Regions from separate parts of the Blautia sp. HCN-1074 genome, predicted to be linked through region 1. Evidence: riboswitches for the same ligand, from Rfam matches in the RefSeq annotation. Region 1 holds a riboswitch; each other region holds the start of a gene.
The links. Region 1 has a riboswitch for thiamine pyrophosphate ahead of thiW (energy coupling factor transporter S component ThiW). Riboswitches for the same ligand answer to the same signal wherever they lie in the genome.
Positions count from the first base shown of each region.

Region 2: another riboswitch for thiamine pyrophosphate. It lies ahead of thiC (phosphomethylpyrimidine synthase ThiC); the one in region 1 lies ahead of thiW (energy coupling factor transporter S component ThiW).
Region 3: another riboswitch for thiamine pyrophosphate. It lies ahead of thiS (sulfur carrier protein ThiS); the one in region 1 lies ahead of thiW (energy coupling factor transporter S component ThiW).

Region 1 is NZ_JBBKBP010000020.1:69,974-80,974, forward strand. Features, by position in the region: gene WKT11_RS15090 (aldose epimerase family protein) at 1-106, shown strand, start outside; gene WKT11_RS15095 (GxxExxY protein) at 224-1,807, opposite strand; TPP riboswitch at 1,979-2,082, shown strand; gene thiW (energy coupling factor transporter S component ThiW) at 2,142-2,729, shown strand; gene thiM (hydroxyethylthiazole kinase) at 2,659-3,450, shown strand; gene WKT11_RS15110 (MATE family efflux transporter) at 3,729-5,057, opposite strand; gene WKT11_RS15115 (double-cubane-cluster-containing anaerobic reductase) at 5,463-6,614, opposite strand; gene WKT11_RS15120 (acyl-CoA dehydratase activase) at 6,654-7,415, opposite strand; gene WKT11_RS15125 (chloride channel protein) at 7,795-9,159, opposite strand; gene pepT (peptidase T) at 9,432-10,649, shown strand; gene WKT11_RS15135 (right-handed parallel beta-helix repeat-containing protein) at 10,891-11,001, opposite strand, start outside.
Region 2 is NZ_JBBKBP010000029.1:18,040-21,641, forward strand. Features, by position in the region: gene WKT11_RS17495 (fibronectin type III domain-containing protein) at 82-1,089, shown strand; TPP riboswitch at 1,148-1,256, shown strand; gene thiC (phosphomethylpyrimidine synthase ThiC) at 1,548-2,858, shown strand; gene WKT11_RS17505 (thiamine phosphate synthase) at 3,126-3,602, opposite strand, start outside.
Region 3 is NZ_JBBKBP010000029.1:22,097-33,097, reverse strand. Features, by position in the region: gene WKT11_RS17560 (ABC transporter ATP-binding protein) at 1-310, shown strand, start outside; gene WKT11_RS17555 (FAD-dependent oxidoreductase) at 307-1,920, shown strand; gene WKT11_RS17550 (YhcH/YjgK/YiaL family protein) at 1,898-2,386, shown strand; gene WKT11_RS17545 (dihydrodipicolinate synthase family protein) at 2,402-3,319, shown strand; gene WKT11_RS17540 (ROK family protein) at 3,682-4,560, opposite strand; gene WKT11_RS17535 (histidine phosphatase family protein) at 4,879-5,610, shown strand; gene WKT11_RS17530 (alpha/beta hydrolase) at 5,655-6,590, shown strand; gene WKT11_RS17525 (DUF6320 domain-containing protein) at 6,643-8,463, shown strand; TPP riboswitch at 8,501-8,609, shown strand; gene thiS (sulfur carrier protein ThiS) at 8,955-9,158, shown strand; gene WKT11_RS17515 (thiazole synthase) at 9,266-10,069, shown strand; gene thiH (2-iminoacetate synthase ThiH) at 10,124-11,001, shown strand, end outside.

The DNA.
Region 1 (11,001 bases):
CCTGGATGCCCCAGGAAATTTTGACTTTCCATATCACATTACAAAAGCAGGAGAATTATGGAACAGACAAATCTGCTATCGATTTCTGAATCCTTCTGGAATGTAATCAGAAGTATAAAGTAGTAAAATGCCTTGAATATAAGAGTATATATAATATATCCTCTCAAATTTTCAAGGCATTTTATTTCCAAATCTTTCTACATAAAACTTACCAAACCGACATCTACACCACAACCTCAAGAATCTTTTTCTCTTTGTATCTTATCTCATGAATCCCTGTCTTCTTCTGCTTATTAAAATTAAAACTCAAAAGATATCCTCTCTCTTGTTTATAAATTTCCAGATACTCAAACAACTGCTTTTCCCCACGTTTATTATACTCATCACCATGCCAGATTTTCAGCTCAATAATAAACTGCTTTCCTCTATAATCAATAATAATATCTGTTCTCTTATTATCTCGCGTTCTCGCCTCAATATAATAATTTCCTGTCCCATTAATGATTGGTTTTAAATACAGCAGGAATAATTTTCTTCCATTTTCCTCAATAAATTTCTGATCATTATCGGAATAAATTTCTTCAAAATGCTCATAAAATTTCTTCATAACCAGATCCATCTGAAGCATTCCGGAAATAATAAACTGATTCCGGTCAGAAACCGCCGCCACATACATCGCATCATTAATTGCCATCTCAGCTAAGAACAAATCATACAACTGTGTCTCAAAAATTCTGTTAGAAATCGCAACAATTCCATGATTATCCTTAAGAAATCCAAATGTCACTCCCAGATTAATTAACGGAGTTTCTCTCTTAAACGGAAAACTTACTCCTGAGAACAAAATACTCTGCATCATCTCTTTCAATTTAGGATAATCCAGCAATTTCTTCGTCATATCATCAAACAATGTGTTTGGCTCTTTTAATAACAATTTCACTGCTTCCAGAACTCCCTCTTTTGTCCATACCAACACATTTGTCAAAAATTCATCCGTTCCCAAAATCCGCTCATCCATAATCTGGCATATCCGCGAAACCAGATACGGGTAACCGCTTGTATAATCATAAATCAGCTGACTGATTTCCCGGATATTCATTCCCGTCTGATAATCCCGCTCATATTCATTCAGCATGCTTTCAATATCTTTAACTGAAAAGCTCATGTCCAGACGAAAATCTACTGCTATATTCCATGGACTGTTATACTTCGATTCCTCCTGTGGATGCAGTTTTAGTTTTAAAGTTTTTACATCATGCACACCTGCCAGAACCACTGACTGAAATGTAGAATCCTTCCCCTGCTGCCATTTCAGATATTTCTCTCTCAGCAGTCCGAGAAAAGAAAGAAAAATCTGATTATCAGAACTTTTATCCACTTCATCTATCATCAAAACTATCTTTTTTCCACATGATTTACACAATGATGTGATTTTCATTCCAAGCGAACGCATTGGAAACTTTTCAGAAAGAGGGCTGATCCAGTCATTTACCGTTTTCTCCGCAACATTCTGTTCCCGAAGACATTCTCCAATATCAAGCACCAGTCCTTCTGCCAGACTGGTCAAAGATTCAAAATATTCATCTGCCGCCTCGAAACTCAAACTCAATACCAGATAATCTTCCCTGAGTTTTCTTTCCAGTAAAAATAAAGTCGTTGTTTTCCCATACTGCCGCGCACGGTTTATCGTGAAGTATTGTCCTTGTTCGATGTAATCTTTTGTGATGCGGTCAATTCTGTCACTGATATCTACCATATAGTTTTTCTCTGGAACACAAGTTCCTGTAATGCAAAATTTTTTCGCCATGACCGTATCCTCCTGACCTAGTTTACAGACCAGACGGATATACACAATCCGTCTTCGCTACTTGTTTGATTTGATTAAATTGTAACACGAACCAAAACCAGTTACAATCATCTCTCATTGACTTTTCCATACTGTTGTGTTACCCTAACAGCAGTAAAAAATTTGCATATGGATAATAACAACGGGAGCCTGTGTGACAGGCTGAGAGGAAGATATATCTTCGACCGCACCTGATATGGATAATGCCAGCGTAGGGAATGTATGAATGAATCGAAATCTGCCAGTGTATTATTCCGGCAGATTTTTTATATTCCACAACTTAAGGAGGTTCACAATGAACACAGACAGAGCAAAAACATTCCGAATGGTTATGCTCGCCATGATGGTTGTCATCGGCGTAGTCATTTCACCAATTCTGAGAATCGAGGGAATGTGCCCGACCGCACACCTGATCAACATCGTCTGTTCCGTACTTCTGGGACCATGGTATTCACTTCTGTGTGCCACTCTCATCGGAATTATCCGTATGATGTTTATGGGTATCCCACCACTGGCACTGACAGGTGCCGTATTCGGTGCATTTTTATCCGGTGTTTTCTACCGCGCATCCCATGGAAAAATCATCTGCGCAGTGATCGGTGAAATCTTCGGAACCGGTATTATCGGTTCTCTGGTTTCCTATCCTGTCATGGCATTTCTTATGGGAAGAAGTGGACTGAACGCATTCTTTTACACACCAATGTTTCTGGCAGCAACCTGCATGGGCGGTACCATCGCCTACTTCTTCCTGAAAGCATTAAGCCACTCAGGAATGCTTGCCAAATTTCAGCAAAGCCTTGGAGCAAAAGTATATGATCGAAAATCAGACAAGAACCAGACAACTCACCAGAGCAGCACAGCCGCTGATTCACTGCATCACTAATCCGATTTCTATCCATGACTGTGCCAATATCATCCTGGCGGCAGGAGGCCGCCCAATCATGGCAGAACACCCTGCGGAAGTAGCCGAAATCACCAGCCACGCGCAGGCACTGGCATTAAACCTCGGGAACATCACCGATGCCCGTATGGCGTCCATGCCGAAATCCTTAAAAACTGCCGGCAGTATTCATATTCCAGTCATGCTCGATCTGGTAGGAACTGCATGCAGTACTCTTCGCTATGAATTTGCGCAAAAACTTATGAACATTCATATGCCAGAACTTCTAAAAGGAAATATGTCCGAACTCCTTGCGATGTCTGGACAGACCGCTCACGCGATCGGTATCGACGCAGGTACACAGGATACGCTCACAGACGCCAACCGTTCCCACCTGCTGGAACTCTTCCAGGAAAAAGCAGCTCAGTGGAACACCACACTCCTTATTACCGGAAAAGAAGATATGGTTGTCTCAGCCGACAAATGTACATTCATTATGCGCGGCACTCCTGCCATGTCGCAGATTACCGGAACCGGATGTATGCTTGGAATGATCTGTGCTACTTATCTGGCAGTTACCGATCCGTTCACTGCTGCCGTATCTGCTGCTACAGAATTTGGCATTGCCGGGGAAAAAGCAGAAAAAAACAGCTCCGGTCCCGGAAGTTTCCAGGTGGAACTGTTCGATCAGTTTTATAATCTTACACAGCAGGATATTTTTTAGCCGAATCAAGTAAGTCTCTCCGAATAAACTGCATAACAGTTATTCCGTGTAAAACTATGTATCGAAAGCAGCTTAAAAATACCCTCCTATTAAAAAAGTCCTTCCAGATGCTTCAGATAAATTCTTATCTCATTAATCTCGGAAGGACTTTTTCTTTTACTAAAATAAAAAATTTCTTATTCTATATGCTTTTATAACAATCAATCGGATATTCGCCATCCGCTTTCGCTACTTGATTCGGTTAAACTCTTGCTATTCTATTATATTTCTTAAGTATCTTACGCCTCCGCTCCACGCATCTTCGCCAACTCTCTTCTGGCAAACACAATCGCCAGCACAAATGCCGCAGCATCAGCAATCGGACCTGCATACATCACGCCATCAATTCCCATAAATAACGGGAAGATAACAATCAATGGCAACAGGAAAATTACCTGTCGTGTCAGTGACATAACAATACCCAGCTTCGCCTTTCCAATAGATGTAAAGAATCCGGATGACATTGGCTGAATTCCATTTGCAAATGTCATAAACATAAAGATTTTCAGATAACGTTCCGCAAACTGGAAATACAGATCACTTCCTGTTCCAAAAATCCCCACAATCTGGTGTGGAAACAGCTGGAAACATAAAAAGAATATCGTTGCGATTACCGTACAGGCAGTTACAGAATAACAATACGCCTGTCGAACTCTGTCATATTTTTTCGCTCCGTAATTAAATCCCCAGATTGGCTGACTTCCCTGAGAAATTCCAATGCAGATAGCCATAAATACCTGATTTACCTTAGAAATAACTCCAACACACGCAATCGGAATATCACTTCCATAAACCGAATTTCCACCATAATAACGCAGAATATTATTCAGCACGATCTGCACAATTGCCATGGCAATCTGGTTAATACAGGAAGCAAGCCCCAGTGAAATAATTGCCTTCAGGTATCTCATTCTCGGTTTCAGCATCTCACTTGTCAGACTCATATTTCGGAATTTCCAAAAATATACAACTACCAGAATTCCAGAAACGATCTGCCCAATCACAGTTGCCCATGCAGCGCCCTTAATTCCCCATCCAAATACAAAAATAAATAATGGATCAAGAATCGTATTGATAACCGCACCTATCATAATACAAGTCATAGAATAAGTCGGGCTTCTGTCCGCTCTGACAACATGATTGCCGCCAACAGACAAAATATAAAACGGAAGTCCAAATGCAGTAATTCCTGTATAATCAACCGCATACGGCATCACATCCGTAGTTGCCCCAAACAATGTCAGCAACGGTTTCAAAAACACCAGAACAATCACCGCAAGAATCACACCACTGATTACCAGTGAAGATAAAGCCGTACCTGCAATCCCACTGGCCTTCTTCTCCCGTCCTGCTCCCATTTCCAGATTATAATTCGACGCACCTCCGATTCCCAGAAGCAACGCCAGTGCAGTGGCAATCGTCGTAACAGGAAATGCCACATTGGTAGCTGCATTTCCCAGCATTCCCACACCCTGTCCGATAAAAATCTGGTCCACAATATTGTACATTGCGCTGACCAGCATACTGATAATCGCAGGAATCGCAAACTTTGCGATCAGTCCACCCATCGGTGCTACACCAAGTGGATTTTGTCCCAGTGAATTCGCTTCCCGCGTACCTTGATTATTTTTTTCCAAGTAAAATTCTCCTTCTTTCCCTCAATTTTTCATAGGTTTTTCATTCGCAGCGTTATCCTTAATCTCCGTAACTGCCACTTATTTATAGTAAAATCCTATTTTTAATTTTACAGCACAGCATTTACTTTACCATTTCTTAATCTTTCCTGCAATGCAAAAAGCATGCAAACTCTTTCTGTTTTTAAAAGATTTACATGCCTTTTCTGTTATTATTTACTTTGTATTTTCTGAGCTTATTCACCAAAACATAATTCACAGTGCATAAATGTATTCGTCCAGTGGATATTAACACTCAGCTTTCTCTACTGACAGAAATACACATACCCCACTCCTGAATTACAGCATCTCGATCAACGCAGCAATTCGTGTATTCAGCTGTCCCACATCCGACTGAGAATAATCAGTCTCCACATGAAGATACGGAATCTTCTTTTCTTCCCTTACAAATCTGCCAACCTTACCAGCTTCCACATTATATGTATGACAGGCCTGTAAAGTCATCTCCACAACTGCCTCTACCTGATATTCATCAATCAGCTCATTCAGAAGCTCAAAACGATTCGGATTCGGAGTCATAACTGAACATCCGATATTCAGATAACGTCTCGCAATTGCCTCATAGATATCCGGATCACTCTCATCAATCAGTCTGTCCACACTCTTTGCACCGGAACAGTTTTCAAAAGCAACAACCACGCCGCCGTTTTCTTCAATGGCCTTCACAACTTTCATCGTAGCTCCGCCCATTGGACATCCTGTGATCAGGATACGATGTTTCTTTCCTTCATTTTTGCCTGCTGCATATTCTTCTTTTACCTTCGCTGTCAGTGCATCAATCTCTGCCGGAACCTTAGAACGGTCAAATTTAAAGGTTGTTCCATACAAAACATTGTAAAGATTTTCTCCTTTCATCGGTGCCGGATCCATTTTCATCAACTCATAGAAATCTTTCAATGCGCGACGTCCTTCATTACTGATACGAACTGCTTCACGCAGTTTCTCCTCTGTAATTTCCACGTCAAATTTCTTCTCCAGATATTCCTTGAATCGGATAATTTCACTCTTCCAATACTGCAATGCAGCCTCTGTCTGTTTATGCGGAAGTTCCAGAATAAATACATCTTTAAACTCAGACATAAACTCATACATTTTCTTTTTACCATCACAGGTAGTCTCTCCAACTACAACATCTGAAAAATAAAAGAATGGACATTTATCCGTCACTGCAAAACCATAGCTTGCCTTGATCAATGGGCAGAGATTTTTCGGCAGTGTCTGCTCAGCCACCGGAATCGTCTCATCAGACATCGAACATAAACCTACAGAAGCCGCACCCATCGCCATCGCGATCTCCTGTGGAAAATAAGTACAGTAAGAACCAATAACCGGAATATTCTGGTCCTTAATCTTCTTAATTGCAAGAAATGAATTCTTCCTCTGCTCTGCAAACTCCTCAAATACTTCAGGTAAATCTTTAATTACTTCCATTTTATATGTACCTCTCTTTCTTATATAGTTTTATTTCATTTATTTCGTTTTCTCTCTTGCAAGTAATGCCGCGCCAAGTGCTCCTGCATACCTTCCTTCTCTCATAGCACTGACATTACATTCCAGTTTCTCCGAGAGAATCTCTGCAAAATACGGACATTCACTCAGTCCTCCCGTAAGAATCACTGTCCCAGGAAGCTGTTTTCTCCTTGCAAGCTGAGCTACCTTTTCTGCCACAGAATGAACCACTCCCGCCGCAATATCTTCCCTGCTTCGTCCCTCTCCGATCATACTGATCACTTCAGACTCCGCAAACACCGTACATAGCGAACTGATTGGTACCGCATTACCCTGTGAGGCCAGTTCAAATAATTCCTCAATCGTAACTCCCAGCCTGTTCGCCATAATCTCCAGAAACTTGCCCGTCCCTGCAGAACATTTATCATTCATAAGAAAATCCTGGATCATCCCCTGCTCTACCAGAATTACCTTCGTGTCCTGACCGCCTACGTCAATAATAGCGCAGTCATTTCCCGCCATTTCTCTTCCGCCTCTTCCATGACACGTAATCTCCGTTATCACAAAATCCGCATAATCCACCGCCACACGTCCATACCCTGTAGCGGCTACTCGAACCACTTCACCCTTTACATCAATTCCTTCAGCCAGAAGTCTTGAAGCAATTTCTGAAGCCGTCTCCTTACTACTCCAACCTGTAGGAAGCACAAATTTAATTTCCTTATCACCAGTCACAACCGTTTTAGAAGCTGTCGATCCAATATCAATTCCAACGTAATATATTTTTCTCACCTGCCCTTCCTATCGCAATTCCAAAAAATACTGCAATAAGCCAACCCATCAGAACGCAAAACCCTGCGTCAGCACGCCTGCAGATATCTTCCTTGTCCTTCGCATTCTGCCGAACTGTCTTATTTGCATTATTTTCTGGAATTGCTATAGATAAATTAAGGTCTGCATTTACCTTATGTTACTTTCTATAATTTCCATTATACACTTACAATTTAAAAAGCAGAAATTCAAAAACATAATAAAAGCAGGGGATTTATTGTATTTGTCAATAAATCACTCCTGCTCTTAAGTCAGTTACCATGAGGCAAACAAGTCTCTGCCTACTACTTATTCATCTTTTCAATTGAAACAGAGGACTTCCTTGATTCGGTTAAAATCTAGTATGCTTATTCACATACTTCGCCTTATACTTCGAATACACAATCGTCTGATCCTTATACAGCCCATAATATCCTGAAGCCGCATAACTGATAGACACCGCGATCAGATAAAAAGAAACACCCTTAAATCCAAACATCTCAAATGCAATCAAAATCGATGTAATCGGACAGTTTGTCACTCCACAGAACACAGCAGCCATACCACATGCCGCACAGATAGACGGTGAAAGTCCCAGCCAGTTTCCCATCACACATCCAAACGTTGCCCCGATACAAAACGACGGTACAATCTCACCACCACGAAATCCTGCACGCATCGTCAATGCGGTCAAAATCAGTTTCCAGAAGAAATCCAATGGCCTTGCCTGCCCTTCTTCCACTGCTTTCTCAATCAATTCCGCACCAGCTCCCATATAATCTGTTGTCCCGAGAAGCAATGTAATTCCAATTACAAGACAGGCACCCACAACTACACGGATATAAGAATTTTTAATCCATCTTGTATAAACCCCTGCAACACCGTTCAATACCATACAAAATACAATACTGACCACTGCACATCCACATGCCACAACTCCCATTTTCAAGCCAGTCTCAATCGTCAGCTCCGGAATATCCACCACATGAAAAGCCTCTGGCGTAACTCCCATTCCGGCAGCAAACCCAGATGCGACCAATGAAGCGATCATACAAGGCATCAATGCCGTATAATACATAACTCCCACACTTACAACTTCCAGCGCAAACACAGCTGCCGCCATCGGTGTTCCAAACAATGCGGAGAAAGCTGCACTCATACCGCACATAACAATCACATGCCGATCCTCTTCATCCAGATGAATCCATCTTCCGAGCTGATTCGCAATACTTCCGCCAAGCTGAATCGCAGCTCCCTCACGTCCCGCGGAACCACCCGCCAGATGCGTAAGCGCCGTAGAAATAAAAATCAACGGTGCCGACAAAAGTGGCACATCATCCTGTGATCTTACCGTAGAAAGTACCTGATTTGTACCTCCATCATCCTTACCAAATTTCTCATACAGAAATACAATAATCAGTCCCATCATCGGCAACAAATAAAACGTCCATCCATTTTCCTTCCTGTAACTGGTCACTCCTTTTAACACAAAAGAAAACAGCGTACTGGCCGCCCCCACAATACATCCCACAACAACTGCTATCATCAGCCATTTCACAAGATTCCCCACATCACGCTGAATCTCACCACTATAATATTGCAGTTTCCTTTTTAATGTACTTTCTTCCACCGGACTATATTCTTTCGGACTTTGTTCTTCTGTACTCTGCTTCTTTGTGCCATTCTCCTGAATTGCGCACTTTTCCTCTTTCTTCATTTCCCCCTCTTGCCTTTCCTATAACAACCTCAGGATTGCTATAAATTATCTTTTTTGTAACTTCCTCTACCACTACAATAATTTCCGCTCAGAAAATTGTAACTGTTTTTATTCTAGCATATCTCAAGTATATCTTCCATATGTACAAAAACAGAAAAACTATCTTATATAAAATTTTTTACGTAGCTTCATTAACGTGTTATACTTACATCATCAAAGCTGAATACTTTTTTCAAAACACAATTCCAGCTTCATCCAGGAGGATTAAATTTATGAAAGCATACGAACGTTTATTATCTTATGTAAAAGTTTTCACCCCAAGCAGCGAAGAAACCAATACATCCCCATCCACACAATACCAGTTCGACCTTGCCAGACAGCTTGTGCAGGAGTTAAAAGAACTGGGAGTAGATGACGCCAGTGTAGATGAACATTGTTATGTCTATGGACACATTCCGGCAACCAACGGATATGAATCTCGCAAAAAGCTCGGTTTTATCGCACATATGGATACCGTATCTGATTTCTGCGATCATCCGGTTACTCCCGTTGTTACTCCAGATTATGACGGCAAAGAACTTACACTTGGAACCAGCGGCAGAGTTCTCTCCCCGAAAATGTTTCCTCATCTCTCAACCTTAAAAGGCAGAACTCTGATTACTTCCGACGGAACCACAATTCTCGGCGCAGATGATAAAGCCGGAATCGCCGAAATCATGACCATGATTGAACGACTGAACAGTGAAAATATCCCTCATGGCCCACTCTCCATCGCATTCACTCCAGACGAAGAAATTGGAATGGGACCAGCGCATTTTGATGTAAAAAAATTTGATGCAGATTACGCCTACACACTCGACGGCGATACAGAAGGCGAAATCCAGTACGAAAACTTCAATGCAGCCAGAGCAGTTGTAGAATTTACCGGCGTCAACGTCCACCCCGGTTCATCCAAAAACACCATGATAAATGCAGCATTAGTCGCTATGGAATTTAATTCCATGCTTCCATCAGCCGATACTCCACGCGATACCGAAGACTATGAGGGATTTTTCCACCTTTGTTCCATGAACGGCGATGTATCAAACGCTACTCTCGATTACATCATCCGCGATCACGATATCTCATCCTTCGAAGCCCGCAAAAAAACAATGCAGCACATCACCAAAATATTAAATGAAAAATGGGGCACCGGAACCGTAAACCTTACCATCACAGAACAATACCGAAACATGAAAGAAATCATCGACACATGCATGGAACTAATCGACTGCGCAGTTTCTGCATGCAAAGAATGCAATACCCCACCACTGATCACTCCGATCCGCGGCGGCACAGACGGCGCCCGGTTAAGCTTCATGGGCCTGCCCTGCCCAAACCTCGGAACCGGCGGACACGCTTACCATGGGCCTTATGAACATATCACTATAGAAGGTATGGATATCGCTGTTGAAGTAGTATTAAAGATTGTTGAATTATTTTATAAATAATTTCTATTTAACCAGATTAAGCAAGTACCAATAAACTGCAAAAAGTTATTCCGCATAAAAACACGTAACGTAAGCGAATGACTTTATCTGCTTAATTGACTTACTTCTCTTTATGGAAAACAAGACCCTCACTGCCAGATAAATATAACAGTGAGGGTCTCATTATTTATATATATTTCCATTTTCAAGCGCAACAGATATATTTATTGGCAATCCGCTTCGCTACTTACTCATAACTGCTTTACAGTTTGTTTAAAGCACAAGTACTCATATTAACGTTCTTCCCAATCTCTTCCTTCTCTGCAAAAGGTCCAGGAATTACCTTAGCACCTCTATGTCCACCAAAGTAGTC
Region 2 (3,602 bases), on a different contig from region 1:
CCAACTCCGTTATGTTAAAATATTTTTAACATTAACGGAGTTTTTTTATTATTTTATCGTATTAAAAAGGAGGTCTTTATCATGAAAGCAAGAAGTTTTAAAAAATTTTTCGTAAGCATCGCTCTTAGCGCAATTCTTACATTTTCATCCACCGCTGCTGTTTTTGCAGCAACTGCACAACTTTCACTGGCAGAACAGTCTGCAAATTCAATTCAGGAAGACACAGATACTCCTTCTGTTGATGATTCTGATGCGCAAGCGGCAGCGGCTTCCTATCTTACTTCTGGATCCGGTATCCAACAGGTTGCTGCCTCTGTAAATTCCATAACCGTTCAATGGAGTTCTGTTTCAAATGCTGATAAGTACGCTGTCAGTATCAGCAATTTTAATTCATCATCTTACCGATTTCTGGGATATGTCGGTAATACCCGAAATAAAGTCACGATAAATAAATTAAAAGCCGGTACTGCCTACAACATAAAACTTACTGCCTTAAATTCATCCGGAACAGCAATAAGCTCCCGCACAGCCGGATGCACAACACTTTATACCAGTGTAAATATTAAATCATCTTATGCTGCCGGAAATGGATATACTTTCAATATGGCTACTGTAAATCCTTCAAATTCCATCAGCGGATATAAAGTTATCTATCAAAGCTACGCTTCTAAAAAAGCTGTTACAAAGTACTTTAATACCAGATATTCCTTTACCCTGCCTATGTCCGGAACTGCATTTTATCAGGTGAAAATTTATCCGTACATCATTCTGAATAATAAACGTTATGTAAGTTCTTCAGCTACAACCAGATACGTTGCTACTGGTGTTACACTTCAGAAAGCGGGTAATACAAGCACTTCAATGTCTGTAAAATGGAATAGAATTTCCGGTGCAACAAACTATACTGTTTATATCAAATACCCGGGAAACAGTTCTTTCAAAAAAGTGAATACAACTACTTCCAACTCATTCACTCTTACAGGAATGAAAAAGAATTTCAAATATGGAATTAAAATAATTGCCAATAAAAAAGTCAAGAACAAAACATGGCATTCCTATGCTAAAGTATATAATATGTCTTTAGTTTGACCACTTTGGATCATGAATTGTTATTGACTTTCTCATATCAAAGTGTTACAATGTGAGCAATTAAGACAAGGGGTGCTTGTGTAAGCAGGCTGAGAGTAAGCTGTATCGCTTTAACCCATAACCTGATTTGGATAATGCCAACGTAGGGAAAGTTATAGTTCTTCCGGACTGCAGTATGCTTGTTGGCGTATTGCAGTCTTTCCTTTTTTATCCGAAAAAATCCAGGGAAATTCATAATAATATATAAAAAATATATTTCTTCGGATATTTTTACGTTCATATATTGTCATATAGATCACTTCCCCATCTTAATTATTACGACAGACCGGGGGCACCACTCTCTGTCACATCGCAAAAGTTTACCCGAAAACTTACGAATATGCGCAGGTGCAAGTCCCTGCTATATGCAGGAGGCGCAGTTCATTTAGAAGCCCACAGTGCAGGGCAAGGAGGAAAAAATGACACAGTACACAACACAGATGGACGCAGCGCGTCACGGAATCATCACACCGCAGATGGAAATCGTAGCAGAGAAAGAACATTTTGATGTGGAAGAATTAAGAGAACTGATTGCAAAAGGACAGGTCATTATCCCATGCAATAAGAATCATAAATGCATCAGTCCAAGCGGTGTCGGTGCAAAACTGACTACCAAAATCAATGTAAATTTAGGTGTTTCCAGAGACTGGAAAGACGTTGATATGGAATATGAAAAGGTACATTCTGCAGTAGAAATGGGTGCAGAAGCAATCATGGATCTCAGCTCTTACGGTGACACCAGAAGCTTCCGCCGCAAACTCACTTCCGAATGTCCGGCAATGATCGGCACCGTTCCGATCTATGATGCAGTTGTATATTACCACAAAGCTCTTGGAAAAATCACATCCGAAGAGTGGATTGATATCGTTCGTATGCATGCAGAAGATGGTGTTGATTTCATGACTATCCATTGTGGTATGAATCGTGCAACTGCAGCACGTTTTAAGCAGAATAAACGTCTCATGAATATCGTTTCCAGAGGCGGTTCTATTATGTTCGCATGGATGGAAATGACAGGAAAAGAGAATCCATTCTATGAACATTTTGATGAAATCCTTGATATCTGCAGAGAGTACGATATCACCTTAAGTCTCGGTGATGCATGTCGTCCGGGATGTCTTGCTGATGCAACAGATACTGCCCAGATCGAAGAGCTGATCACTCTTGGCGAACTCACAAAACGTGCATGGGATAAGGATGTTCAGGTTATGATCGAGGGTCCTGGACATATGCCAATGAACCAGATCGCAGCCAATATGGAAATTCAGAAAACACTGTGCCATGGTGCTCCTTTCTATGTACTTGGACCACTCGTAACAGATGTTGCTCCTGGATATGATCACATCACATCTGCAATCGGAGGAGCTATTGCTGCATATTCAGGAGCTGCATTCCTGTGCTATGTAACTCCTGCTGAGCATCTTCGTCTGCCAAATGCAGCTGATGTAAAAGAGGGTATTATTGCAGCTAAAATCGCAGCCCATGCAGCTGATATTGCAAAAGGAATTCCTGGTGCTGCCGATTGGGATTACAAGATGAGCGAAGCCAGAAAACGCCTTGACTGGGAAGAAATGTTCAAACTCAGCATGGATCCGGAGAAAGCAAGACGCTATCGTGCAGAAGCAAAGCCGGAAAAAGAAGATACCTGCAGTATGTGTGGTAACTTCTGTGCTGTAAAGAATACAAATCGTATTCTGGATGGAGAAATCGTTACTATTTTTGATGAATGATTCCTTCTTTTATCAGGAGGGGCTTGTACCCCTCCTGATAAAAGCCACATTTTCGAATTACTTTATTCATTAGTAATCGTCGAATAAATGTGGCTTTTATATTTCTATACACGCATAATTATATCTGAAAAATCCTTATTTTTTATCCATATGATTTCCGTTTATATCACAGAAATAGTCCAAAACTAACACTCTCTTATTTAACCAGATCAAGTAAAATTTCTTCCATTTGTTTCAAATATTCATACAGCTTAATATGTTCTTTTACTATATTTTCATCATATCAGACATAATACACCCACCAGCAGCACCTCGTGCTATCACTTCAGATATCTGCTCTGTTCCTGGATGGATTCCACCTATTGCATACACCGGAATCGTCACAGAATCACAAACATCCCAAAGAAACTTCAGTCCTCTTGGCGGAAGTCCTTTTTTACAATTAGTTGTATAAATGTGACCGGCTGTAAGGTAAGTTGCACCCAATTTCTGTGCTTCCAGGGCATCTTCTACAGAATGAACTGAACATCCAATTCCCCGGAAATTCACAAGTTTTCCTTGGTATTCTTTCAGAAGAAATAACGGAAGATGGATAAAAGGATGTTCCAGTTTTCTGGCTGTATTTATATAAGTATGAAGCATACAGGGAACATCATATTCCCGGCAGATGTTCAATATTTTCTCTGCCAGAAGAAGATATTCTTCCTCCGGCAGATCTTTCTCTCTCAGTATTATTGCTTTAGG
Region 3 (11,001 bases), on a different contig from region 1:
GTATCTGGGAAAAGTCGTGGAAATCGCGGATAATAGAGCTTTGTATGATAATCCGCTTCATCCATACACACGGGCTCTCCTTTCGGCAATTCCTGTTCCGGATATTCATAGAAAAAAGAAAAGAGAGGTACTCGGAGGGGAAGTTCCAAGTCCTATTCATAAACCATCCGGGTGTGCATTTCATAATCGGTGTCCTCACTGCATGGAAATATGTAAAAAACAGGAACCCAAATTACAATCACATGGAGAAATGGGACATATGGTTTCGTGTTTCCTTTATCAGGATGAGAAAACTAAGGGGGAAAAATGAAATTAGAATCAGAGTTGCAATGTGATGTACTAATAGTCGGATCAGGGATTGCAGGACTTCAGGCAGCAGATGCGGCATCTGAAAAAGGTGCCCGAGTGATTCTTATCAGCCAGGGAGAATTGTTTTCAGGCGCGAGCTTTTATCCGGGCACGTGGGGATTTGGACTGATTGCACCAGATGGAGAGAATGATAAAAAAGATTTGGCAGAATCCATTCAGATTGTCGGAGAGGGAATGGCGGATCCGTTGTTGGTAGAGGCATTTGTGAATGGAATAGATCCGGGAATAGAATCTCTGAGAAGAAATGGACTGATACCAATGGAAGCCAGAGACAAGCAACAGTCTGAATTTATTCCGTGCTTTGACAGAAAACACAGGCATTGGATGGGGCTTTCGAAAGAAGCAATAAAAATTTTTTTTGGAAAACGCTTAATAGATAAGAATGTGAGGATTCTTTCTAATACTGTTTTGTTGGATCTAACAGAGATTGGACAGCGGATAGATGGTGCAATCGTATATCATCAGAAACGAATCATGTGGATTAAAAGTGGCTCTGTTGTATTGGCAACAGGAGGGCTTTCGGGATTATATCAAAGCAGATTGACAACAGAAGATGTTTCTTCTTTTTGCCATTGGGTGGCACTGAAGGTGGGAGCGCAGGCTGTAAATCTGGAATTTCAGCAGTTTATGCCGGGATATATAGAACCTGCTTTCGGAACTGTTTTTAATGAGAAAGCGTTTCAATGGTCTGAATTATTGAATGCTAATGGTGAAACGCTCTTTGACGAGAATAGAGACTTATATATCAGACGTTCCACGCATGGACCGTTTACATACAGTCTGGGAGATTATGGAATTGATTTTGCGATATTAAGCGAACGATATCATGGAGGAATACGACTTAGATATCGCTCTGATATTGAAAAAAATATGCCTGAATTTAGTAAAACATATTTTGAATGGCTACATCAGAAATATGGAATGACAGTAAAGGATATTATCAAAATTGGAATGTTTGCGCATGCTTCAAATGGAGGAATCTGTATTGATTCATATGGATATACAGGTGTACCTGGGTTATATGCAGCAGGTGAAATCACGGGAGGGATGCATGGTGCAAACAGAATTGGTGGTCTCTCTACAGCTAATGGAATTGTTTTTGGTAAAGCGGCAGGAGAATATGCGGCACAGTCTGGTAAATTGTCATCAAGGGGATATGTGATAGTTGAACCGAAAGGAAATGATAATGTGCTAGAAATAACAAGAAAAATTCGCGAAATCATGGACACGAGTTCTTTTCCGGAAAGAAATCAACATGATCTGAATCAGGGAATAGCAGAAATGGAAAGACTCAAAGAAAGACTAAGATGTGGCTGTGGGCAGGGTACAGGGAGTAAATCTGATGAAATTTGTGCTAAGACTCAAGTAGTACAGGCACAGATAAACACAGCCCTTTGCGTACTGAAAGCAGAATTACTTCGAGAAGAAAGCAGAGGAAGCCACTTTCGAATGGATTATCCAGACAAAAATGTAAATATGAATTTTCCAATTAGAATCAGAGCGGTAAACGGAGAAGTAGAAGCATGGTTTGATAAAACAGTCAGAAGATAGGGGGAGATCTAATATGATTTATACGAAGATTAAGAATATAGAGACTTATTTGGGGATTTCAAAGAATCTTGATACAGCGATTCGTTTTCTTAGGGAATATGATTTAAATGATTTAGGGAAAGGAAAAACGGTGATAGATCAAGATGAAGTATTTGTAAATCACTTTTGCTATCAGACTGTAGAGGAGAAAGATGCCTCGTGGGAAGGACATATCAGATATGCAGATATGCATATTTTGTTGAGCGGAAATGAAAAAATTGGTATAAGCAATTGTGAAGATCTTTCTGAGACAGAAAGGGATGAGGAAAAAGATTTTGTTGGATATGATGGTAAGGTGACGACATGGGTTTTGATGGATAATGCAAAAGTATTAATTGTGTTTCCGGAGGATGTTCATATGGTAAAAGTAAAAAATACTGAAAATAGTGATGTTGATAAGCTGGTTTTTAAAATTAAAATAAAATAACAGGAGGATAATAAAATGAAGGATATCACAAAATATCAGGGAATTATTCCGGCGTTTTATGCGTGCTATGAGGATGATGGAGAAATCAGCCCTGAAAGAGTGGAGACATTGACTAAGCATTTGATTGAAAAAGGTGTGAAAGGAGTTTATGTTGGAGGTTCTTCAGGAGAATGTATTTACCAGAGCGTTGAGGAGAGAAAAATTGTTCTGGAGCATGTGATGAAGGCGGCTGAGGGAAAACTTACCGTGATTGCTCATGTAGCTTGTAATAATACTTCAGACAGTAAGAAACTTGCAGCTCATGCGCAGGCTCTGGGTGTAGATGCAATTGCAGCGATTCCTCCTATTTATTTTCATCTACCGGAATATGCGATTGCAGAGTATTGGAATGATATTTCCAGTGCGGCACCAGACACTGATTTCGTTATTTATAATATCCCACAGCTGGCTGGAGTAGCTCTTACAATGCCTTTGTTCCGTGAGATGAAGAAAAATCCTAGAGTAGCAGCTGTTAAGAATAGTTCTATGCCGGTACAGGACATTCAAATGTTTAAAATGGAGGGTGGAAAGGGTTTTGTGGTCTTTAATGGACCGGATGAGCAGCTTGTATCTGGGCTGGCGATGGGCGCAGATGGAGGGATTGGAGGTACTTATGGTGTGATGCCGGAATTGTATCTTAGGATTAAAGAACTTACAGATGTGGGGAAGATTGAAGAAGCCAGGGAAATTCAGTATGCTGCTGATGAAATTATCTATGGAATGTGCAGTTGTCATGGAAATATGTATGCAGTAATAAAAGAAATTCTTCGTATTCGTGAAAATCTGAATATTGGAGGAGTACGTAAACCGTTGCCGGAAATTATTCCTGAAGATATGAAACAGATAAAAAAATGCGCATCTATGATTGATGAAGCAATCAAGAAATTTTGTTGATTAAAAAGAATTTTAAAGAGAGGGTTACCTGAGGCAGATATAGGCTAAGAGGTAACCCTTTTTGTCGGATATGCCTCTGTTTAACATTGTGAAGTTGGGGAAAACAATGTGAACCATCATAAGAACTGTGATATTTGATATGGAAAAAGTGCCTGAACATCATCAATAAAACGGTTAGGGGTGTGGCAAATAGACGAAGCACTGCTGATCCAAAGATGGATTTCGAAAGAGATTAGCAGGGAATTGATGTTGCGAGTGAATAACTTATTTCAATGAGTTTTTAGATGCCAGTATCGATAATAAAACTTGCAGAAGCAAAATAAACCACCGGCTAAGCCGATGGTCATGATTGTATAATAATTTTATAATTTCTGAGAAGCTAAATAATAAGCGCCAAGAAGCCCCGCGGAGTTACCAAGTTGTGCACTGAAAATCTCTACATGTGTAAAGCTGGACATTATCATCTGAGGGATTCGTGTGTGAATCTGTTTAAGAATATAAGGCTGAACCATGATACCACCTCCGAGAATAATGCAGGAAGGATTAAAAATATGAATTAGTGTAGCAAGTCCCAGTACGATTTCATCAATCCATTTATTTACAACAGTTTTAATTTCTGGTCGTTCAAGATTCGCAAAAATCTGGCGTCCGTTGGTAAGCGATGAATCAACGGAAGAAACCATTTTGATAAGTGCAGTGGCAGAAGCGTAGCGTTCGTAACATCCATCAAATGGGTCAGTACTGGTAAGCTTTTCTTCTGCATGAGTGGTAATAGCACCAAACTCTCCAGCTGAGAAAGAAGAACCATGATAAATTTTCCCATTTTCAATAATAGCACCTCCAATTCCGGTTCCATATGTAAGGCACAGAAAAGAATGATTTCCCTTTCCTGCACCAAAAATGGCCTCTCCGAGTGCTGCACTGTTAACATCATTTTCTACAGCAACAGGAACATGAAAACGTTCCTGCAGGATTTTCTGGAATTGTGTGCCGGTATAATTAGGAATATTGCTGTTAGCATAAATAATAGAACCTTCCTGCGGATTGACCTGACCAGCAGTACTAATTCCGATGGCATCAAATGGGAGAGAGTGTTCGGCGAGACTACAAATGGTTTGCAGAATATGTGGTCCGCCCTTATATGCCTCAGTAGGACATTCGTTAATTGACAAGAGTTTTCCGCTCTGGCAGATACCGTATTTGATTGCGGTTCCACCGATGTCAAAGACCAGAATTTTCATGATTTTTTCCTTTCGATTATAGATAATAATGTTACTGTAAAATTGCGTTTTATTATAGATTCAGTATACCATATGATAATAGTAAAATCATCAAAAAGGAAGAAAAGTTTCAAAAAATAATATCTTAAAAAACTATTTTTATGCGAATAGTGAGAATGATTAAGAATATAGCGGAATGATAGAAAAAAATATGCCAATAAATATGAAAGCATTTTGATAAAGAATAAACAACTTGGGATATTGGAATATAAAGCCCTGTGATATATAATAAAAATAAACTATCATATGCGATAGAGAGTGCAAGAAAGGGAAATACAAATGAGATTAATAATCGTACGACATGGAGATCCGGATTATTCGATTGATTCACTTACTGAGAAAGGATGGAAAGAGGTAGAATATCTCTCAGAAAAATTGTCAAAGTTTGATGTAAAAGAGTTCTATGTTTCTCCACTTGGAAGAGCAAAAGACACCGCTTCTCTGACCTTGAAAAAGATGAATCGCACCGCTGTAGAATGTGACTGGCTGAGAGAGTTTGACGTTCTGATCGACCGTCCTGATGTTACAGACCGAAAGATTATCTTATGGGACTGGCTTCCGCAGGACTGGACGAAGGACGAGCGATTTTATCAGTATGACCACTGGTTTGAAAACGAAAGATTACAGAAAGCGGATGCAAAAGGCTATTATGACTATGTGACGGGAAAGTTTGATGAACTTCTGGCGTCTCATGGATATGTGCGGGAGGGACATTACTATAGAGCTGAGAAGGCAAATAATGATACACTGGTATTTTTCTGCCATTTTGGGTTGGAGTGTGTGTTACTTAGCCATCTGTTAAGTGTGTCTCCGATGGTGATGTGGCATGGATTTTGTGCTGCACCAAGTTCTGTTACAACAATAAATACCGAGGAGCGAAGAGAAGGAATTGCGAGCTTCCGTATCAGTGCATTTGGTGATATTTCACATCTTTATGCACATGATGAACCACCGGCATTTGCTGCCAGATTTTGTGAAACATATGATAATAAAGAGGAGCGCCACGACTGAATATATATGGTAGAAAGGAAATAAAAATATTGATATCAAAGACAATGAAAGCAATTTTGCATACACTTTCCTATGGAAATATAGAGGTAGAAAATTCCAGAAAAATGGCAGACCTGAAACAGTTGGATGCCACACGTATTTTTTTGAAAAAACTGGATGCCAAAGTTTATAATGGCGATTATGAAGTACCGATCAGATTGTATTTTCCGACGGAGGAAGCGATGCAGGCAGGGATTGTGGAAGGAAATACCTTTCCAATTCTGCTGTTCTTCCATGGCGGAGGCTGGGTAACTGAGAGTGTAGAGAATTATGATCGTGTCTGCTCCAGAATGGCTCAGGCAACTGCACATATCGTGGTTTCCGTAGAATACAGGCTGGCGCCGGAACATAAATTTCCGATTCCATTGGAGGATTGTTATGCTGCGGCAAAAGCGCTTTATATGAACCAGCTGATTCTGAATACAGACCCCGAGAAGATTACGATCATCGGTGACAGTGCGGGTGGAAATCTGACTGCGGCAGTGTGTCTGATGGCGAGAGACAGAGGTGAGTTTACACCGCGCCGGCAGATACTTATCTATCCGGCATTGGGAAACTGTTATACAGAGGAATCACCATACAGATCAGTACATGAAAATGGCAGTGATTATCTGCTGACAGCGGTAAAAATGGAGGATTACCTTACTCTTTATCAAAGGACAGCAGAGGACAGACAGAACCCATACTTTGCGCCGATTCTTGAAAAAAATCTGAGAAATCTGCCGGAAACATTAATTCTTACAGCAGAATATGATCCTCTCAGAGACGAAGGGGAAGTATATGGAAGAAAGCTTCAGGCGGCAGGAAATCATGTGGAAGTTTATAGAATTCACGGAGCGTTTCATGGATTTTTTGCACTGGGGATTAAGTTTCTGCATGTACAGGAAAGCTTCCAGTATATTAATGGATTTTTGAATAAAAGTTATGAGAAAATCCTTTAATCGAATTAAGTAAGTGACGAAAGAGGATAATGAGAAAGAAAGCAGGAAAACTATGGATACAGGATATTCAAAATGGAGAAAACTGGATAATGCAGCACTGGCATTTCCACTGGTAAGCGGAAAAAATGATACCAGAGTATTTCGTTTTTACTGTCAGTTAAAAGAAAAGGTCGACGGAGAAATTCTTCAATCCGCGCTGGATCAGACAATGGAGAAATATCCATTATTTCAGGCGGTTTTGCGAAAAGGATTGTTCTGGTTTTATCTGGAACACAGAGATATCAGAGCGGTTGTAAAACAGGAGACAGAACCGCCATGCAGCCGCCTGTATATTCCGGATAAAAAATCTCTTTTATTTCAGGTGACTTATGATAAAGACAGGATTAACTTCGAGGTGTTTCATGCATTGACAGACGGCACCGGAGCAATGCATTTTTTGCAGGAATTGGTGCAGAATTATCTTATTCTGGCTCATCCGCAGGACGATATTCCGCGAATAGAAAATGCAGAAGAAGTCACTCATGGAGATAAAGAAGAGGACAGTTTTTCGCAGTATTATTCTTCCGATATGCCAAAGAATAAAGAGAAGAAAGAGACAGCAGTGAAGCTGAAAGGTGAGAAGTTGGTTCATTCAGATATGCATATCACAGAGGTGGTTCTTTCGGTGAAGGATATTCATCAGAAGGCGCGTTCTTATGGTGCTTCTATCACAGTATTGTTAACTGCAATGATGTTATGTTCTATCAGAGAAGAAATTCCGAAAAACCAGCAGAAACGACCGGTAACATTAATGATACCGGTGAATCTGAGAAATTATTTTCCATCTCAGTCCATGACAAACTTCTTTGGCTGGATTGAAGTCGGATATACATTTTCAGAAACAACAACCTTTGAAGAAGTAGTAGCAGATGTAAAAAGGCAGTTTGAGCAGGAACTTGTGAAAGATAAAATTGCCATGCATATGAATGGCTATGTAAGAATCGAAAAGAATCCTTTTGTGAGAGCTGTTCCGCTGGAGATTAAGAAATATTTCCTGATGATAGGCGCTAATCTGGGAAGCAGAAGTATTACTGCAGTTTATTCTAATATTGGTATTATCCGTCTTCCGGAAGAGTATAAAGAATACATTCAGCATTTTGGGATATTTGCCAGTCCCAATTCACTCCAGATATGTTCCTGTTCTTATGGAGATGAAATGGTTGTGGGATTTACTTCCAAGATACCGGATGACAGTATTCAGAGAAATTTTCAGAGAATGCTTGGTGAAGAACAAGTTGCTCATCGGGAACTGAAGAATGAATTTCCAGGATATGGAGAGAAACAGAAACTGGAGAAGAAAGAGAACCAGAGAATTGTTCAGACTTTCAGTTTTCTGTGTCTGGCGATAGCAGTGGTCTGTGGGATGATTAATTTTATGACCACCGGTATGTTAAACTGGTTCTGGTTTGCAGGGGCGGGATGTGCCTGTGCCTGGCTGGTAGTTATGGTAGCATATTTTAAAAGAAGGAACATTCTTAAGAATGAAATGTGGCAGCTGTTGATCATATCTGTGATAGCAATTTTTTGGGATTGGTTTATCGGATGGAGAGGCTGGTCTGTAGATTTTGTTCTTCCTTTTGGGGCATTGGCGGTACAGTTTTCCATTCCTGTAATTGCAAAAGTGAACCGTCTGGAACGGGAAGAATACCTGTTTTATCTTGTTCAGGCAGGTGTTGCGGGACTGATTCCAATAGTTCTTGTATGGACGGGAATTGTGAGATTGGTATATCCTTCGGTTGTCTGTGCGGGGATTAGTTTTCTCACTGTGGCGGCATTATTTATTTTCTGTCTCAAAGATACTCTGCAGGAGTTTCATAAAAAACTTAGAATGTAGTTGACATGTGGACTGCAAAATATTATACTTTATTACTGTAAAAGAACAGGGGAGCTTGTGACAGCAGGCTGAGAGGAAGTCATCAACTTCGACCCTTATACCTGATTTGGATAATGCCAACGTAGGAACGTATATGATAGTGAATTTACGGGAGATACTTTGGTATCTCCTTTTTTATGTGGCTATATGATATCTATCTGAAACAGGAGTAGTTACCGAATATAAAATGAACAGTAACTACAGCAATTTGCATTATTTTGTGGAATTGCTATAGTGTATCAACAAGAGAAAACAACTTGTTGGTAGACTTGAATTGAATATTGGAAAAATGAGAGTGAACAGAGTTCATGAAGGGGTGCACCACCGCGGGTACATTCTTTTGTGGACTCCTTTTTTATACTATTGGAAATTCTTCCATATTGTTCCGTTGATATGAAAATATGGAAAAATGTCTGTTTTACTCCCATTTATTTCCGGAAAAGGAGAGGAACATGTTTACAGTAAACGGAACGAAAAAAGAACTGCCGGGTGTATTTTCTGTGAAAGAATATCTGGAACAGAATGGATATGTGATCAGTCAGATCGCAGTAGAGTTAAATGAAGAAATTCTGCCAAAAACAGAGTATGTGAGCACTGTTTTGAAGGATGGAGACGTAATGGAAATAGTAAGCTTTATGGGTGGCGGAAGCTGCTGATACAAGTAAGTCCCCACCCACTGCTTATTGCTCTTCGCAACCTCCGCAGGGGACTTACTTGATTCGGTTAAACAACTATGATATTTCAGGAAAGAAGGACATAAATAATGAGTACAATTGCAAACACAAATAATGAAAAGAAATACGAGGACAAATTAGTTTTAGGAGGACATGAATTTACCTCCCGTTTTATTCTGGGATCAGGTAAATTTTCACTGGATCTGGTGAAAGCATGTATCGAAAAAGCGGATGCACAGATTATTACACTGGCTTTACGTCGCGCAAATGAAGGCGGACTTGCAAATATTCTGGATTATATTCCAAAGAATGTGACCTTGCTTCCGAACACATCAGGAGCAAGAAATGCACAGGAGGCAGTCCGTATCGCCAGATTATCAAGAGAGATCGGATGCGGAGATTTCGTAAAGATTGAAGTTATGCATGATTCTAAATATCTTCTTCCGGATAATTATGAGACAATCAAAGCAACAGAGATTCTTGCAAAAGAAGGCTTTGTGGTAATGCCATATATGTATCCTGATTTAAATGTTGCAAGAGATCTGGTAAACGCAGGAGCAGCCTGTATCATGCCGCTGGGCTCTCCGATTGGATCAAATAAAGGTCTCTGCACAAAAGAATTTATACAGATTCTGATTGATGAGATTGACCTTCCAATCATTGTAGATGCAGGAATCGGAAGACCTTCCCAGGCGTGCGAAGCCATGGAGATGGGAGCTTCAGCAGTAATGGCAAATACTGCGATTGCAACAGCTGGGGATGTACAGGTGATGGCAGAAGCATTTAAGAAAGCTATTGAAGCAGGAAGAAGTGCTTATCTGTCTGGTCTTGGCCGTACATTAGACAAAGGCGGCAGTGCATCTTCTCCGCTGACGGGATTCCTTCATGATTAAGATATTTTTATTTAGTATATATAACATATTACATAAATTTGGAGGAAATATAAGATGGAAGCAGAAACAAAAACAATTCCAGAACACGGGGAACATTTTAATGAAAGTATTGTAAATGAAGTGATTCTGGAGGACATGAAAAAAAACAGAATCGATCATATGAAATATCTTCCTGGAATGGAAGTTCTGGAAGAGTCAGATGTAATGGAGCAGGTAATCTCCGCAATGCAGGAATATGATTATGATAAATATACGGCAGCAGATGTGCGCAGGGCATTGGCGCATGATAACCGTACTTTGGAAGATTTTCAGGCATTGCTTTCTCCGGCAGCATTGCCGTTGCTGGAAGAGATTGCACAGGCAGCACAGATAGAAACAAGAAAACATTTTGGAAACAGTGTATATATGTTTACACCGATTTATATCGCTAATTACTGCGAAAATTATTGTATTTATTGTGGATTTAACTGCCATAACAAGATTCGCAGGGCACAGTTAAATGAAGAAGAAATTGATAAAGAAATGTCTGCAATCGCAAAGACAGGACTACAGGAAATTCTGATTCTGACAGGAGAAAGCAGAGCGAAATCGGACGTAAAATATATTGGAGAAGCATGTAAGATTGCAAGAAAATATTTCAAAGTTATTGGTCTTGAAGTATATCCGATGAACTCTGATGAGTATGCGTATCTGCATGAATGCGGAGCAGATTATGTAACTGTTTTTCAGGAAACATATAATTCCGATAAGTATGAGACTCTGCATCTGGCAGGACATAAACGTATTTTTCCATATCGTCTGAATGCGCAGGAACGTGCATTAAAAGGTGGAATGCGAGGAGTAGGATTTGCAGCACTTCTGGGACTTGATGATTTCCGGAAAGATGCCTTTGCAACGGGATATCATGCATGGCTGCTCCAGCGAAAATACCC